One region of the Shigella dysenteriae genome, then DNA from elsewhere that is predicted to be linked to it. Evidence: predicted binding sites of a transcription regulator. Region 1 holds the regulator's gene; the other holds the start of a gene.

Region 1 (7,816 bases):
TATGCTTAGTGTGGCTGGCAATATAGCTGTAGAGTTCATCATCAACTTCAATCGTTTTCATCTTAATCCAGTGCAGTGTCTTAGCTGAATACAAGTCGCCAGGAGTATATGAATAAATCCCGGCAGCGGATAGCGTCAAGCCTGGCTTGCAGAAAAACTCGGAATAAACCTTATTTGTTGCAGCCCTGTGGCACAATGGTCAACATAATACCCTAACCCGACAACGCGAAAAAAAGAACTTTGCCATGAAATTGAATATCCGCGCGCAAACTGCACAAAACCAGCACAATAATTCTCCCATCGTTCTTGTCCATGGTCTGTTTGGCAGCCTCGACAACCTTGGCGTACTGGCTCGCGATCTGGTAAACGATCACAATATCATCCAGGTTGATATGCGTAACCACGGTCTTTCACCGAGAGATCCGGTAATGAATTACCCGGCGATGGCGCAGGATCTTGTTGATACTCTGGATGCACAGCAGATCGACAAAGCAACATTTATCGGTCACTCCATGGGCGGTAAAGCGGTAATGGCACTTACTGCACTGGCTCCCGATCGCATCGATAAACTGGTGGCGATTGACATCGCGCCGGTCGACTATCACGTTCGCCGGCATGATGAGATTTTCGCGGCCATCAACGCGGTCAGTGAATCGGACGCACAAACTCGCCAGCAAGCAGCAGCAATAATGCGCCAGCATCTTAATGAAGAAGGGGTGATTCAGTTTCTGTTGAAATCTTTTGTTGACGGGGAGTGGCGCTTTAACGTGCCGGTATTGTGGGATCAGTATCCGCATATTGTGGGTTGGGAGAAAATCCCGGCATGGGATCACCCTGCCCTGTTTATCCCTGGTGGTAATTCTCCGTATGTTAGCGAGCAGTACCGTGATGATTTACTGGCACAATTTCCACAGGCACGGGCGCATGTGATTGCAGGCGCGGGTCACTGGGTCCATGCTGAAAAACCGGATGCGGTATTACGCGCTATCCGTCGCTATCTCAATGATTAACGCAACTGATTAAAAACCCAGCGTCCGCGTCGCTTTCCGCGCGTGGGCGTTGGCGTGACTCATCGCGCTGATGTATTATGGCGCGCTATCCATCCGGGCAGAGGCCTGGCTGATTGTTTCCCCCGAAGTCACCAAGATCATGGCCAAAGAACAAACGGACCGTACGACATTAGATCTGTTCGCGCACGAGCGTCGACCGGGACGACCGAAAACTAATCCGCTTTCGCGCGATGAACAGCTGCGTATTAATAAACGCAACCAACTAAAACGCGACAAAGTACGTGGCCTTAAGCGTGTCGAACTGAAGCTGAACGCGGAAGCTGTCGAGGCGCTGAACGAGCTGGCGGAATCGCGCAATATGAGCCGTAGCGAACTGATCGAAGAGATGTTAATGCAGCAACTGGCGGCGCTGCGTAGTCAGGGCATCGTTTAAATTTCCACTTTCATGTAGCACAGTGTGCAGTCCTGCTCGTTTGCTGATTCCGCAAGACTGCCTGTTCTGCTATGATTGCCTTTATCCGTGGGCAATTTTCCACCCCCATTTCAATAAGTTTCAAGAGGTTATTTCACTCATGGCTATCACTGGCATCTTTTTCGGCAGCGACACCGGTAATACCGAAAATATCGCAAAAATGATTCAAAAACAGCTTGGTAAAGACGTTGCCGATGTCCATGACATTGCAAAAAGCAGCAAAGAAGATCTGGAAGCTTATGACATTCTGCTGCTGGGCATCCCAACCTGGTATTACGGCGAAGCGCAGTGTGACTGGGATGACTTCTTCCCGACTCTCGAAGAGATTGATTTCAATGGCAAACTGGTTGCGCTGTTTGGTTGTGGTGACCAGGAAGATTACGCCGAATATTTCTGCGACGCATTGGGCACCATCCGCGACATCATTGAACCGCGCGGTGCAACCATCGTTGGTCACTGGCCAACTGCGGGCTATCATTTCGAAGCATCAAAAGGTCTGGCAGATGACGACCACTTTGTCGGTCTGGCTATCGACGAAGACCGTCAGCCGGAACTGACCGCTGAACGTGTAGAAAAATGGGTTAAACAGATTTCTGAAGAGTTGCATCTCGACGAAATTCTCAATGCCTGATGTGATGCGGCGTAGACTCATGTCTACGCCGTATTAATAGATAATGCCAATCAAAATAATTGCTACAAATTTGTAACTTTTGCTGTTGTACCTGTACAATGTCCCGGTGTTCAAGTGGCCTTGCCGTTGTAAATGTAAGCTGTGCCACGTTTTTATTAACAATATTTGCCAGGGACTTGTGGTTTTCATTTAGGCGTGGCAATTCTATAATGATACGCATTATCTCAAGAGCAAATTCTGTCACTTCTTCTAATGAAGTGAACCGCTTAGTAACAGGACAGATTCCGCATGACTGATAACAATACCGCCCTAAAGAAAGCTGGCCTGAAAGTAACGCTTCCTCGTTTAAAAATCCTGGAAGTCCTTCAGGAGCCGGACAACCATCACGTCAGTGCGGAAGATTTATACAAACGTCTGATCGATATGGGTGAAGAAATTGGTCTGGCTACGGTATATCGCGTACTGAACCAGTTTGACGACGCTGGTATCGTCACCCGCCACAATTTTGAAGGCGGTAAATCCGTATTTGAACTGACACAGCAACATCACCACGATCACCTGATCTGCCTCGACTGCGGCAAGGTTATCGAATTTAGTGATGATTCCATCGAAGCGCGTCAGCGTGAAATTGCCGCAAAACATGGCATTCGCCTGACTAACCACAGTCTCTATCTTTACGGTCACTGTGCCGAAGGCGATTGCCGCGAAGATGAGCACGCGCACGAAGGCAAATAAGCCAGTCTGAACGAGAAAAGCCAACCTGTAGGTTGGCTTTTTTATGCAAGGGAAATAAGAAAAGCGAGAGTTACAGCTCTCACTTATTTGTTATTACTGCGAATTTCCTGCCAGACCTTATCACAATCGGCTTTCACCGCCTGATCATTTCCGGTTTGCGTTGCACGCAGACACTGCTGATAATCCAGTACGCGTACACTTTCCTGGTCGGCAAACTGCTGATGTTGTTTCTCTTTCTTCAGCACGTTTAACACGCTCTGGCAGGCTTCAATTTTTTCTGGCGAACCTTGTGCGGTGTTGATACAGGCGCTGTATGCCTCTTTCAGACGGCTGTCTTCCTGTGGCGCGGTTGATTGCGCACAAGCCACCAGCCCCGATGCCATCATGGCGATGAGAATCAGTTTTTTCATAGCAAATTCCTCAAATGTGCGGCAGGCACAAAACCTGCCACGTCGGGCATCAGAAGATGGTGAATGGTGCGATTACCATAAATTTCACGTCACGCTCATCCTGGAAGATGTTGCCGTAACCACCGCCCCAGCTTGGGATGTCGGAGTGGTTGTCGTATTCGGTGAAGTGCAATTTGAACATCGTGCCCTTGGCGCGGCCATCCTGAATGGTGTAGACCGCATCCAGGCTGTATGTAGATTCTTCAATAGTCCGGTTCTTGTCGTAGTACGCATCCGGATTGCTCTGCCAGGTCGCAGGTTTTGCATCCCATGCGTAAACGTAGGAAGCGCCGATGGCGAAGCCTGGAAGATTCCAGTTTTTCAGGTCATACATCGCACCGAAGAAGACCGCTTTTTCCCCGTTAGCGTTGAAGTCGGAACGGTTATCCCACCAGATATCCAGGCGGCCGTTGGAGGAAGCGTAGGTTGGAGTCATACGTTGCAGGAAGTATCCCTGCTGACCTTCAGCCTTAACCCAGGTGCCTTCGAGGCGCAAATCCACTACGTCAGCCGCCCGGTAACCAAAGGTCAACGCTTGCAGCCAGGCGGTGTCGTCATAAAGATCGTTGACGCTGCGATCGTCAACTTTATCGCGCGTACCGTAGAACTGGTAGCTGGTGGTTAACGGGCTACCGGCGATATCAAATTTGTAGCTGGCTTTGGCAAAGTATTGATCGATATACCCTTCCGCCTGACCAAATGCCGCTTCCAGTACGAAGTTATTTTTGAAGTCGTATTTCGCACCAAGGGAGTGCAGATAATCAACTTTGGTGGTTTTATCGTTCTGATAAAACTCATCCATTTCCAGATGCCACGGTGCTTTGTATTCGTTGGTCCACATGTAGGAGAAACTCAACGCACCAGCATCGCCGTAATCAAAATTCGCTCCGGCTTCCGCACCCTGATAAGTACCCGGCATAAAGCTCCAGTGAGGCGCTAACAGCGTCTGACCGGTTGGCTGAATATAACCTGCCCTCGCCCAAACCGGACCGTATTTAAATTTGGCCGCAGCTTTATACAGGCTTATACCGCTTTTGTCGCCGGACCAGTCTTCGTCATAGGCTTTATTACTTTTTGAAAACGCGATTTCGTTCGGGTGAGAGCTGTCGCCGTTTTCCGCCATTTCAATCGCCGTAAACGCAGCAATATCAAGGCCGAACATATCAGCAGCATAACCGGACTGAAAATCGAGGTTGGCATTCCAGGTGGAGTGAGAAAGGTTGGTTTTGTATTTGTCGCCGTCGGTAACATCTTTACGGTCGCGTTCACGCTGCCAGTAATAGATACCGCCGGTTAAGGTTGAATCCTCGATGAATCCTTCGGCGCGAGCCTCCGGCATTGCCATAAAGCCCGACATTGCTGTAACACCGGCGATAGCCAGCGCCAGCGTACTACGTTTGCCACTAAACGTACGCATGGGTTAATCCTCTTTGACGTATAAATTGCTGCACCAAAGGTGAACAGCGAAAAAAAATAAAAATTAAAAAAGTAGCGTTGAGAAAAGTCTCGCTGACTACAGGAACAGACTATTTTTCGCGACGCGAATTATCAATCTCTTTCTGTAACCAGAATGTAAGAACATGAGCAACCGCACATATTTTGATGATTTTTGTTACAAGGCTTAAGTTTGCGGTTGAAAGGCTTGCAGAAGAATAAAAGCGTGAAATTCCAGCAAGATGAAAGCGGTTACATTTTATTTAATTATGTTTTGTTATTTTAAATTTATTTTATGGATAAATTGCGAAGCGGAATTAATTCGCGAAGAAAAGCAGAAAAAACGCCGCTGAACGCGGCGTTTTGGATTGTTTGCATATTTCTTGCCGGATGCGGCGTGAACGCCTTATCCGGCCTACAAAAGCACGCAAACTCAATATATTGCAGAGATCATGTAGGCCTGATAAGCGTAGCGCATCAGGCAATTTAGCGTTTGAAACTGTTTGTCTGTTCCTTGCCGGATGCGACGTAAACGCCCCATCCGGCATAGCGAAACTTAAAATTACTCGCCAACTTTCGCCCAGGTATCACGCAGCCCAACGGTGCGGTTAAATACCGGTTTTTCGGCAGTGGAATGGCGGCTGTCGAGGCAGAAGTAACCTTCACGCTCAAACTGGAATGCTTTACCCGCTACCGCGTCTTTCAGCGACGGTTCAGCAAAGCCCTGTTTGATCACCAGCGATTCCGGGTTAATCACCGACAGGAAATCATCCGCAGCACCAGGGTTCGGCACATTGAACAGACGGTCGTACAGGCGGATTTCAACCGGCAGCGCATGTGCCGCGCTCACCCAGTGAATAACACCTTTGACTTTACGACCATCTGCCGGATCTTTGCTTAAGGTATCGGCGTCATAAGTACAGAAGATGGTGGTGATATTACCTTCGGCATCTTTCTCGACGCGTTCTGCCTTAATCACATAAGCATTACGCAGACGCACTTCTTTACCCAGCACCAGACGTTTGTACTGCTTGTTAGCTTCTTCGCGGAAATCGGCGCGATCAATCCAAATCTCACCGCTAAACGGCACCTGACGGCTCCCCATTTCCGGTTTGTTCGGATGGTTCGGCATGGTGACCATTTCGCCTTCGCCCTGATAGTTTTCGATGACCAGTTTCACCGGATCGATAACCGCCATTGCGCGCGGCGCATTTTCGTTGAGATCTTCACGGATGCAGGATTCCAGCGACGCCATCTCAATGGTGTTGTCCTGCTTGGTCACGCCAATGCGTTTGCAGAACTCACGAATAGAAGCCGCAGTGTAACCACGACGACGCAGACCGGAAATGGTCGGCATACGCGGGTCATCCCAGCCTTCAACGTGCTTGTCGGTCACCAGCAGGTTCAGCTTACGCTTGGACATCACAGTGTATTCCAGATTCAGGCGCGAGAATTCGTACTGGCGCGGGTGAACAGGAATGGTGATGTTGTCCAGCACCCAGTCGTACAGGCGACGGTTGTCCTGGAACTCAAGCGTACACAGAGAGTGCGTAATACCTTCCAGCGCATCGCTGATGCAATGGGTGAAGTCGTACATCGGGTAGATGCACCACTTGTTGCCAGTCTGGTGGTGTTCAGCAAATTTAATGCGGTACAGCACCGGATCGCGCATCACGATAAACGGTGAAGCCATGTCGATTTTCGCACGCAGGCAGGCTTTACCTTCTTCAAAACCGCCGGTACGCATTTTCTCGAACAGCGCCAGGTTCTCTTCAACGCTACGGTCGCGGTACGGGCTGTTTTTACCCGGCTGTGTCAGGGTGCCGCGGTATTCGCGGATCTGTTCCGGCGTCAGTTCATCAACGTACGCCAGGCCTTTATTGATCAGTTCGATCGCATAGGCGTGGAGCTGATCAAAATAATCGGAGGAGTAACGGACGTTACCAGACCAGTGAAAACCTAACCACTCAACGTCGTTTTTGATCGAATCGACATACTCGATATCTTCTTTTACCGGGTTAGTGTCGTCGAAACGCAGGTTGCACTGGCCTTTATAGTCCTGGGCGATCCCGAAGTTCAGGCAGATAGATTTCGCATGGCCAATATGCAGATAGCCATTCGGCTCCGGCGGGAAACGGGTGTGTACTGTGGTGTGCTTACCACTGGCCAGATCTTCATCGATGATCTGACGAATAAAGTTAGTCGGGCGGGCTTCTGCCTCACTCATCGTGGATTCCTCAAAGCGTAAACAACGTATAACGGCGTATGATCTTATAAGCGGGACAGGCTGACAACTGTTAGTTTTTTAAAATTGATAATCTAACAAGGATTATGGGGATGATTGATGAAAAAAAAAGCGGCAGAGAAGATCTCCACCGCTTTTGCCAGTCCTGCGTCATTGTTGGATGCGACGCTTAAGCGTCTTATCCAACCTGGACTGAGCTTTTGTAGGCCTGATAAGACGCGTCAAGCGTCGCATCAGGCATAAAGCAGATTACTTTTTGATTTCATACAGCGGTGTTTGACCCGCCACAACATGGCCCTGAGCTTTAATGATCAAGCCACTGAAATCGTCGATATTGCTGCAAACCACCGGGCTAATCATCGAACGGGCGTTAGCGTTCAGGTAATCCAGATCCATTTCCAGAATCGGTTGCCCTGCGCTTACCTGCGCGCCCTCTTCCACCAGACGTTTAAAGCCTTTACCTTCCAGCGCTACGGTGTCGATACCCATATGGACGACGATCTCCGCGCCTTTTTCGGTTTCCAGACAGAACGCGTGGTTGGTGTTGAAGATTTTCACGATTGTCCCTGCGGCTGGTGATACGACGATTTTATCTGTCGGTTTCACCGCCACACCGTCACCCACCGCTTTGCTGGCGAATGCTTCGTCAGGAACCTGATCCAGTGCCACGACATCACCGGTAATCGGCGATACCAGCTCCGCGATAGATACCGCGTTTGGTACAGCCTGCGGTTTTGCTACAGGAGCGGCAGTTGCCGGAGTTGCTTCAGCAGAGGCAGCTGCTACCGGGCCACGGGCAACGACTTTCTTCATCGCATCGCCGATGGATTCTGCTTTCGC
Region 2 (7,816 bases), 2.1 Mb from region 1:
ATCGACCGTCGCGTGCGCTATCTCACTAAATGCATGGAAAATCTCAAAATCGTCGATTACTCCCCTCAGCAGGAAGGCAAAGTCTTTTTTGGCGCGTGGGTGGAGATTGAAAACGACGATGGCGTGACTCACCGTTTCCGTATTGTCGGCTACGATGAAATTTTTGGCCGTAAAGATTACATCTCTATCGATTCCCCGATGGCCCGCGCATTGCTGAAAAAAGAAGTCGGCGATCTGGCTGTGGTGAATACTCCTGCCGGGGAAGCGAGCTGGTATGTTAATGCTATCGAGTACGTGAAACCGTAAGGAAGAGTCTTAACCTCCTGCCGATGGCTGGCATTTTTGCCAGCCAGTCCGTATAACTATCCCCTGATTTTTGATCCGAAAAGATGAACTCAAACCATGATGAATGATTCGTTCTGCCGCATTATTGCGGGTGAAATTCAGGCGCGCCCGGAACAGGTTGACGCTGCCGTTCGCCTGCTTGACGAAGGGAATACCGTGCCTTTTATTGCACGTTATCGTAAGGAAATCACCGGCGGTCTGGATGACACGCAGCTGCGTAATCTGGAAACGCGTCTGAGCTATCTGCGCGAGCTGGAAGAGAGACGTCAGGCGATCCTCAAGTCCATTTCCGAGCAAGGCAAACTCACCGATGATCTGGCGAAGGCCATCAACGCCACCTTAAGCAAAACCGAACTCGAAGATCTCTACCTGCCCTACAAACCTAAACGCCGCACCCGCGGGCAAATCGCCATTGAAGCAGGGCTTGAGCCGTTGGCTGACCTGCTGTGGAGCGATCCGTCACACACGCCAGAAGTCGCCGCTGCGCAATATATTGATGCAGATAAAGGCGTGGCAGATACCAAAGCCGCGCTGGACGGCGCGCGCTATATCCTGATGGAACGGTTTGCCGAAGATGCCGCGCTGCTGGCGAAAGTGCGTGATTATCTGTGGAAGAACGCGCATTTGGTTTCTACGGTGGTGAGCGGTAAAGAAGAGGAAGGGGCGAAATTCCGCGACTATTTCGATCATCACGAACCGCTGTCAACGGTGCCTTCTCACCGCGCGCTGGCGATGTTCCGTGGGCGTAACGAAGGCGTACTCCAGCTTTCGCTGAATGCCGATCCGCAGTTCGATGAGCCGCCAAAAGAGAGCTATTGCGAGCAAATCATCATGGATCATCTCGGCCTGCGCCTGAACAATGCTCCGGCGGATAGCTGGCGCAAAGGCGTGGTGAGCTGGACCTGGCGCATCAAGGTGCTGATGCATCTGGAAACCGAACTGATGGGCACCGTGCGCGAACGCGCGGAAGATGAAGCAATCAACGTCTTTGCCCGTAACCTGCACGATCTGCTGATGGCGGCCCCTGCCGGACTGCGTGCAACGATGGGCCTCGATCCGGGTCTGCGTACTGGGGTAAAAGTGGCGGTGGTCGATGCCACTGGCAAACTGGTAGCGACCGATACCATTTACCCGCACACCGGACAAGCCGCAAAAGCAGCGATGACTGTTGCTGCGCTGTGTGAAAAGCATAACGTTGAACTGGTGGCGATCGGCAACGGTACAGCTTCCCGCGAAACCGAACGTTTCTATCTCGACGTGCAGAAGCAGTTCCCGAAAGTGACCGCACAGAAAGTGATCGTCAGCGAAGCTGGCGCGTCGGTTTACTCGGCTTCCGAGCTGGCAGCGCAGGAGTTCCCGGATCTCGACGTTTCGCTGCGTGGCGCGGTTTCTATCGCCCGCCGTTTGCAGGATCCGCTGGCGGAGCTGGTGAAAATCGATCCGAAATCTATCGGCGTAGGTCAGTATCAGCATGACGTTAGCCAGACGCAACTGGCCCGCAAACTGGACGCAGTAGTAGAAGACTGCGTAAACGCCGTTGGCGTCGATCTCAACACTGCTTCTGTTCCGCTGTTAACCCGCGTGGCGGGCCTGACGCGCATGATGGCGCAAAACATCGTAGCCTGGCGCGATGAGAACGGCCAGTTCCAGAACCGTCAGCAACTGTTAAAAGTGAGCCGTCTGGGGCCGAAAGCCTTCGAGCAGTGCGCGGGCTTCTTGCGCATTAACCACGGTGATAACCCGCTGGACGCGTCTACCGTTCACCCGGAAGCCTATCCGGTGGTGGAACGCATTCTGGCAGCAACACAGCAGGCACTGAAAGATCTGATGGGTAACAGCAGCGAACTGCGTAACCTGAAAGCGTCTGACTTTACTGATGAAAAATTCGGTGTGCCGACAGTAACTGACATCATTAAAGAGCTGGAAAAACCGGGTCGCGATCCGCGTCCGGAATTTAAAACCGCTCAGTTTGCCGATGGCGTCGAGACAATGAACGACCTGCAACCGGGTATGATCCTCGAAGGCGCTGTCACCAACGTCACCAACTTTGGCGCGTTTGTCGATATCGGCGTGCATCAGGACGGCCTGGTTCACATCTCTTCATTGTCGAACAAGTTTGTGGAAGATCCGCATACCGTGGTGAAAGCGGGCGACATTGTGAAGGTGAAAGTGCTGGAAGTGGATCTTCAGCGTAAACGTATCGCCCTGACTATGCGTCTGGACGAGCAGCCTGGCGAAACCAACTCTCGTCGCGGCGGCGGTAACGATCGCCCGCAAAACAACCGCCCGGCAGCCAAACCACGCGGTCGTGAAGCGCAGCCTGCCGGTAATAGCGCGATGATGGACGCGCTGGCGGCAGCGATGGGTAAAAAACGTTAAACGCCCGGACTGGCCTACGGTTCGAATTTGCACGAAATCGTAGGGCAGATAAGGCGTTCACGCCGCATCTGGCAACGAACGCCTTGCCTGACATAAAAGTGCCGGAGAGTATCTCCGGCATATTTATTCCACAGCCAAACTCACAATATATTTCGTTAATATTTATCACTTCATTAACAACTGAAACCTTAATTAAACATTAGCCAGTCCTGGTAATTCGCTATTCGAATTATATTTTCGCTGCGATATAACCTTGAGCCACATCAACATTGAGTCAGATTATTATTCAAACCAACATTCGCACACATTTTAAGTATTGCTGATAGAAACCATTCTCATTATCATTGTACTGTTGATTATTTAATCTCTCCTTCGTTGGCAAATCATCTGGTCTCATGTCGCTGTCAAACGCCCCATGAGGTAGTTATCCAGTTAATGAGAAACAAGTAGGCACCTATGCAATACACTCCAGATACTGCGTGGAAAATCACTGGCTTTTCCCGTGAAATCAGCCCGGCATATCGCCAAAAACTGCTTTCTCTTGGCATGTTACCTGGCTCCTCTTTTAATGTGGTGCGCGTCGCTCCACTCGGCGACCCCATTCATATCGAAACCCGTCGTGTGAGCCTGGTATTACGCAAAAAAGATCTGGCCTTATTAGAAGTGGAAGCGGTTTCCTGTTAATACGGTGATAACAACAATGAAAAAATTAACCATAGGCTTAATTGGTAATCCAAATTCTGGCAAGACAACCTTATTTAACCAGCTCACTGGCGCACGTCAGCGTGTAGGTAACTGGGCTGGCGTTACCGTCGAACGTAAAGAAGGGCAATTCTCCACCACCGATCATCAGGTCACGCTGGTGGACCTGCCCGGCACCTATTCTCTGACCACCATCTCATCGCAGACCTCGCTCGATGAGCAAATCGCCTGTCACTACATTTTGAGTGGCGACGCCGACCTGCTGATTAACGTGGTGGATGCGTCTAACCTTGAGCGTAACCTGTACCTGACGCTACAACTGCTGGAACTCGGCATTCCCTGCATCGTGGCACTGAACATGCTCGACATTGCCGAGAAGCAAAATATTCGTATTGAAATTGATGCTCTGTCGGCGCGTCTTGGCTGCCCAGTGATCCCGCTGGTTTCAACCCGTGGTCGCGGTATTGAAGCGCTCAAGCTGGCGATTGATCGCTATAAAGCTAACGAGAATGTGGAACTGGTGCATTACGCACAGCCGCTGCTCAACGAAGCAGATTCACTGGCAAAAGTGATGCCTTCCGACATCCCGCTGAAACAACGTCGCTGGCTGGGCCTGCAAATGCTGGAAGGCGATATCTACAGCCGCGCCTACGCCGGTGAAGCGTCGCAGCATCTTGATGCCGCCCTCGCCCGTCTGCGTAATGAGATGGACGATCCGGCGCTGCACATTGCCGATGCGCGTTACCAGTGCATTGCTGCCATCTGTGATGTGGTAAGCAACACCCTGACGGCAGAACCCAGCCGTTTCACCACTGCGGTAGATAAAATCGTGCTCAACCGTTTCCTCGGTCTGCCGATTTTCCTCTTTGTGATGTACCTGATGTTCCTGCTGGCTATCAACATCGGCGGGGCGTTACAGCCGCTGTTTGACGTCGGCTCCGTGGCGCTATTTGTGCATGGTATTCAATGGATTGGCTACACGCTCCACTTCCCGGACTGGCTGACTATCTTCCTCGCCCAGGGCCTGGGTGGCGGTATTAACACCGTGCTGCCACTGGTGCCGCAGATCGGCATGATGTACCTGTTCCTCTCCTTCCTTGAGGACTCCGGCTATATGGCGCGTGCAGCGTTTGTGATGGACCGCCTGATGCAGGCGCTGGGCTTGCCGGGGAAATCCTTTGTGCCGCTGATCGTCGGTTTCGGTTGTAACGTACCGTCGGTAATGGGTGCACGTACACTTGATGCACCGCGTGAACGTCTGATGACCATCATGATGGCACCGTTTATGTCCTGCGGCGCGCGTCTGGCTATCTTCGCAGTATTCGCGGCTGCCTTCTTCGGGCAGAACGGTGCGCTGGCGGTCTTCTCGCTGTATATGCTCGGTATCGTGATGGCGGTGCTGACTGGCCTGATGCTCAAGTACACCATCATGCGCGGTGAAGCGACGCCGTTTGTCATGGAGCTGCCGGTCTACCATGTACCACACGTTAAAAGCCTGATTATCCAGACCTGGCAGCGTCTGAAAGGCTTCGTTCTGCGTGCTGGTAAAGTGATTATCATCGTCAGCATTTTCCTGAGCGCTTTCAACAGCTTCTCGTTGAGCGGGAAAATCGTCGATAACATCAACGACTCGGCGCTGGCTTCCGTCAGCCGGGTGATCACCCCGGTCTTCAAGCCGATTGGCGTGCATGAAGATAACTGGCAGGCAACAGTTGGCCTGTTTACGGGTGCAATGGCGAAAGAAGTGGTGGTGGGTACGCTCAACACCCTCTACACCGCAGAAAATATTCAGGACGAAGAGTTCAATCCGGCGGAATTTAACCTCGGTGAAGAGTTGTTCAGCGCGGTAGATGAAACCTGGCAGAGCCTGAAAGACACCTTCAGCCTTAGCGTACTGATGAACCCCATTGAAGCTAGCAAAGGCGACGGCGAAATGGGTACCGGGGCGATGGGTGTGATGGATCAGAAATTCGGTAGCGCAGCTGCCGCATACAGCTACCTGATTTTCGTCCTGCTGTATGTACCGTGCATCTCGGTGATGGGAGCCATCGCCCGTGAATCAAGCCGTGGCTGGATGGGCTTCTCCATCCTGTGGGGGCTGAATATCGCTTACTCGCTGGCAACATTGTTCTATCAAGTCGCCAGCTACAGCCAGCATCCAACTTACAGCCTGGTGTGCATTCTGGCGGTTATCCTGTTTAACATCGTGGTTATCGGTCTGCTGCGCCGCGCGCGTAGCCGGGTGGATATCGAACTGCTGGCAACCCGCAAGTCGGTAAGTAGTTGCTGCGCAGCCAGCACCACCGGTGATTGCCATTAATGGCTTCACTTATTCAGGTGCGTGATTTGTTGGCGTTACGGGGCCGTATGGAAGCGGCCCAGATAAGCAAGACATTGAACACTCCACAGCCAATGATTAACGCCATGCTGCAACAACTGGAAAGTATGGGCAAAGCCGTGCGGATTCAGGAAGAACCTGACGGCTGCCTCTCCGGCAGTTGTAAAAGCTGCCCGGAAGGAAAAGCCTGTCTGCGCGAGTGGTGGGCGCTGCGTTAACCATACTCCATCGCCTGTTTTGAAAAGCCCGGTATGCGTTTGCATCCGGGCTTTTTTGCGTGCGGCTTTCCATAAAAATGCAATTCTTGCAGCGCGACGTAAGTTCCTCTGAAAGCGTCTCGCAGGGATGAAAACTGGCTAATGCACAGGTGTGGAGTGGCGCGTAGAGTCGCGGCATTCAAACAACAGGTGAAGGAACGCCATGAGCAAAAAGCAGAGTTCCACCCCACACGATGCGCTGTTCAAACTCTTTTTACGCCAACCGGAGACGGCACGCGATTTTCTTGCGTTTCATTTACCGGCACCCATTCACGCGCTCTGTGATATGAAAACCCTCAAGCTGGAGTCGAGCAGCTTTATTGATGACGATCTGCGTGAAAGCTATTCCGATGTGCTGTGGTCGGTGAAAACAGAACAAGGACCAGGATACATCTATTGTCTGATTGAACATCAAAGCACCTCAAACAAACTGATCGCATTTCGCATGATGCGTTACGCTATTGCCGCAATGCAAAATCACCTTGATGCCGGATACAAAACGTTGCCGATGGTGGTGCCATTGTTGTTTTACCACGGTATTGAAAGCCCCTATCCCTATTCGCTGTGTTGGCTGGATTGTTTCGCCGATCCCAAACTGGCAAGGCAGCTTTATGCCTCCGCATTTCCGCTGATTGATATCACCGTCATGCCTGATGATGAAATCATGCAGCACCGACGCATGGCGCTGCTGGAGTTAATTCAAAAACATATTCGTCAACGCGACCTGATGGGGCTGGTAGAGCAAATGGCCTGCTTATTAAGTAGTGGATACGCTAATGACAGACAAATCAAAGGGCTGTTTAATTACATACTGCAAACCGGCGATGCGGTACGTTTTAACGATTTTATCGACGGCGTTGCCGAACGATCACCGAAACACAAGGAGAGTTTAATGACTATTGCGGAAAGATTGCGGCAGGAGGGGGAACAATCCAAAGCCCTGCATATAGCCAAAATAATGCTTGAATCCGGAGTCCCTCTTGAGGACGTTCTGCGATTTACCGGGCTGTCAGAGGAAGAGTTGGCTGCGGCGAGTCAGTAAAGTTCTGTCTCGCCATTCAAAAGTGCCTACACCCTCTGCTTCAACGCCACCAGCAGGTGACAAAACTCGACCGGATGCGAAATAAACGGCGCATGGGCCGCTTTGGCGAAGATATACGACTCGCTGTGCGGCCAGAGTTTATCCAGCATCGGCACCACTTTGCGCGGCACCAGACCGTCGAGATAACCATACAGTCGCAAAAACGGCATGGGTACGTTTTGCAGCGGCTGGCGGAGATCGACCGTTTTCAGGATTTCCAGCCCACCATTGAGCACGTCAACCTCCGGCATCGGTAATGCCAGAACGGTTTTCTTCAACGCCCGCGCATCCTGACGCGCCGTTTCAGTACCCATGGTTTGTAACGCAAGGAACCGTTCCACCGTACGCTGAAAATCATCACTGAGTTGCTGCTGAAATCCCGCCAGCACGTCCGGTTTTATCCCCGGCCACTCGTCACGAGCACTAAAACAAGGTGACGACGCCACGGTGACCAGCGCCTGAACACGCTCGGGATGGGTTAACGCAATCTGGCTTGCCACCAGCCCGCCCAGACTCCAGCCTAACCAAATGGCTTTATCAGGTGCCTGTCGCAGCACGGCTTCGGCCATATCAGCAAGTGACATCGCACCAAATCCCCGGCTACGCCCGAAGCCGGGCAGGTCAACAAGGTGCAGCGTAAAATGCGAGCTCAGTTCCTCGTCAATGCAACGCCACACTTCGGCATTCAGTCCCCATCCGTGCAGCAGCACAAGA

What was found. Region 1 encodes Fur, which represses iron uptake genes when iron is present. Its sites were predicted from a motif close to ATAATAATGAGAACNACTATCAA; they were not measured.
Region 2: feoA (ferrous iron transporter A) is a predicted target of Fur. The motif match lies at 3,047-3,069, and genes of this name have one in related genera.

Annotation. Positions count from the first base shown of each region.
Region 1 covers NZ_CP055055.1:1,451,051-1,458,866, reverse strand. The annotation lists gene seqA (replication initiation negative regulator SeqA) at 1-61, opposite strand, end outside; gene ybfF (esterase) at 246-1,010, shown strand; gene ybfE (LexA regulated protein) at 1,150-1,443, shown strand; gene fldA (flavodoxin FldA) at 1,583-2,113, shown strand; gene uof (fur leader peptide) at 2,323-2,409, shown strand; gene fur (ferric iron uptake transcriptional regulator) at 2,402-2,848, shown strand; gene HUZ68_RS06800 (ChiQ/YbfN family lipoprotein) at 2,932-3,258, opposite strand; gene chiP (chitoporin ChiP) at 3,308-4,714, opposite strand; gene glnS (glutamine--tRNA ligase) at 5,294-6,958, opposite strand; gene nagE (PTS N-acetyl glucosamine transporter subunit IIABC) at 7,226-7,816, opposite strand, start outside.
Region 2 covers NZ_CP055055.1:4,420,998-4,428,813, forward strand. The annotation lists gene greB (transcription elongation factor GreB) at 1-306, shown strand, start outside; gene HUZ68_RS21220 (Tex family protein) at 403-2,724, shown strand; gene feoA (ferrous iron transporter A) at 3,181-3,408, shown strand; gene feoB (Fe(2+) transporter permease subunit FeoB) at 3,425-5,746, shown strand; gene feoC ([Fe-S]-dependent transcriptional repressor FeoC) at 5,746-5,982, shown strand; gene rpnA (recombination-promoting nuclease RpnA) at 6,185-7,063, shown strand; gene bioH (pimeloyl-ACP methyl ester esterase BioH) at 7,090-7,816, opposite strand, start outside.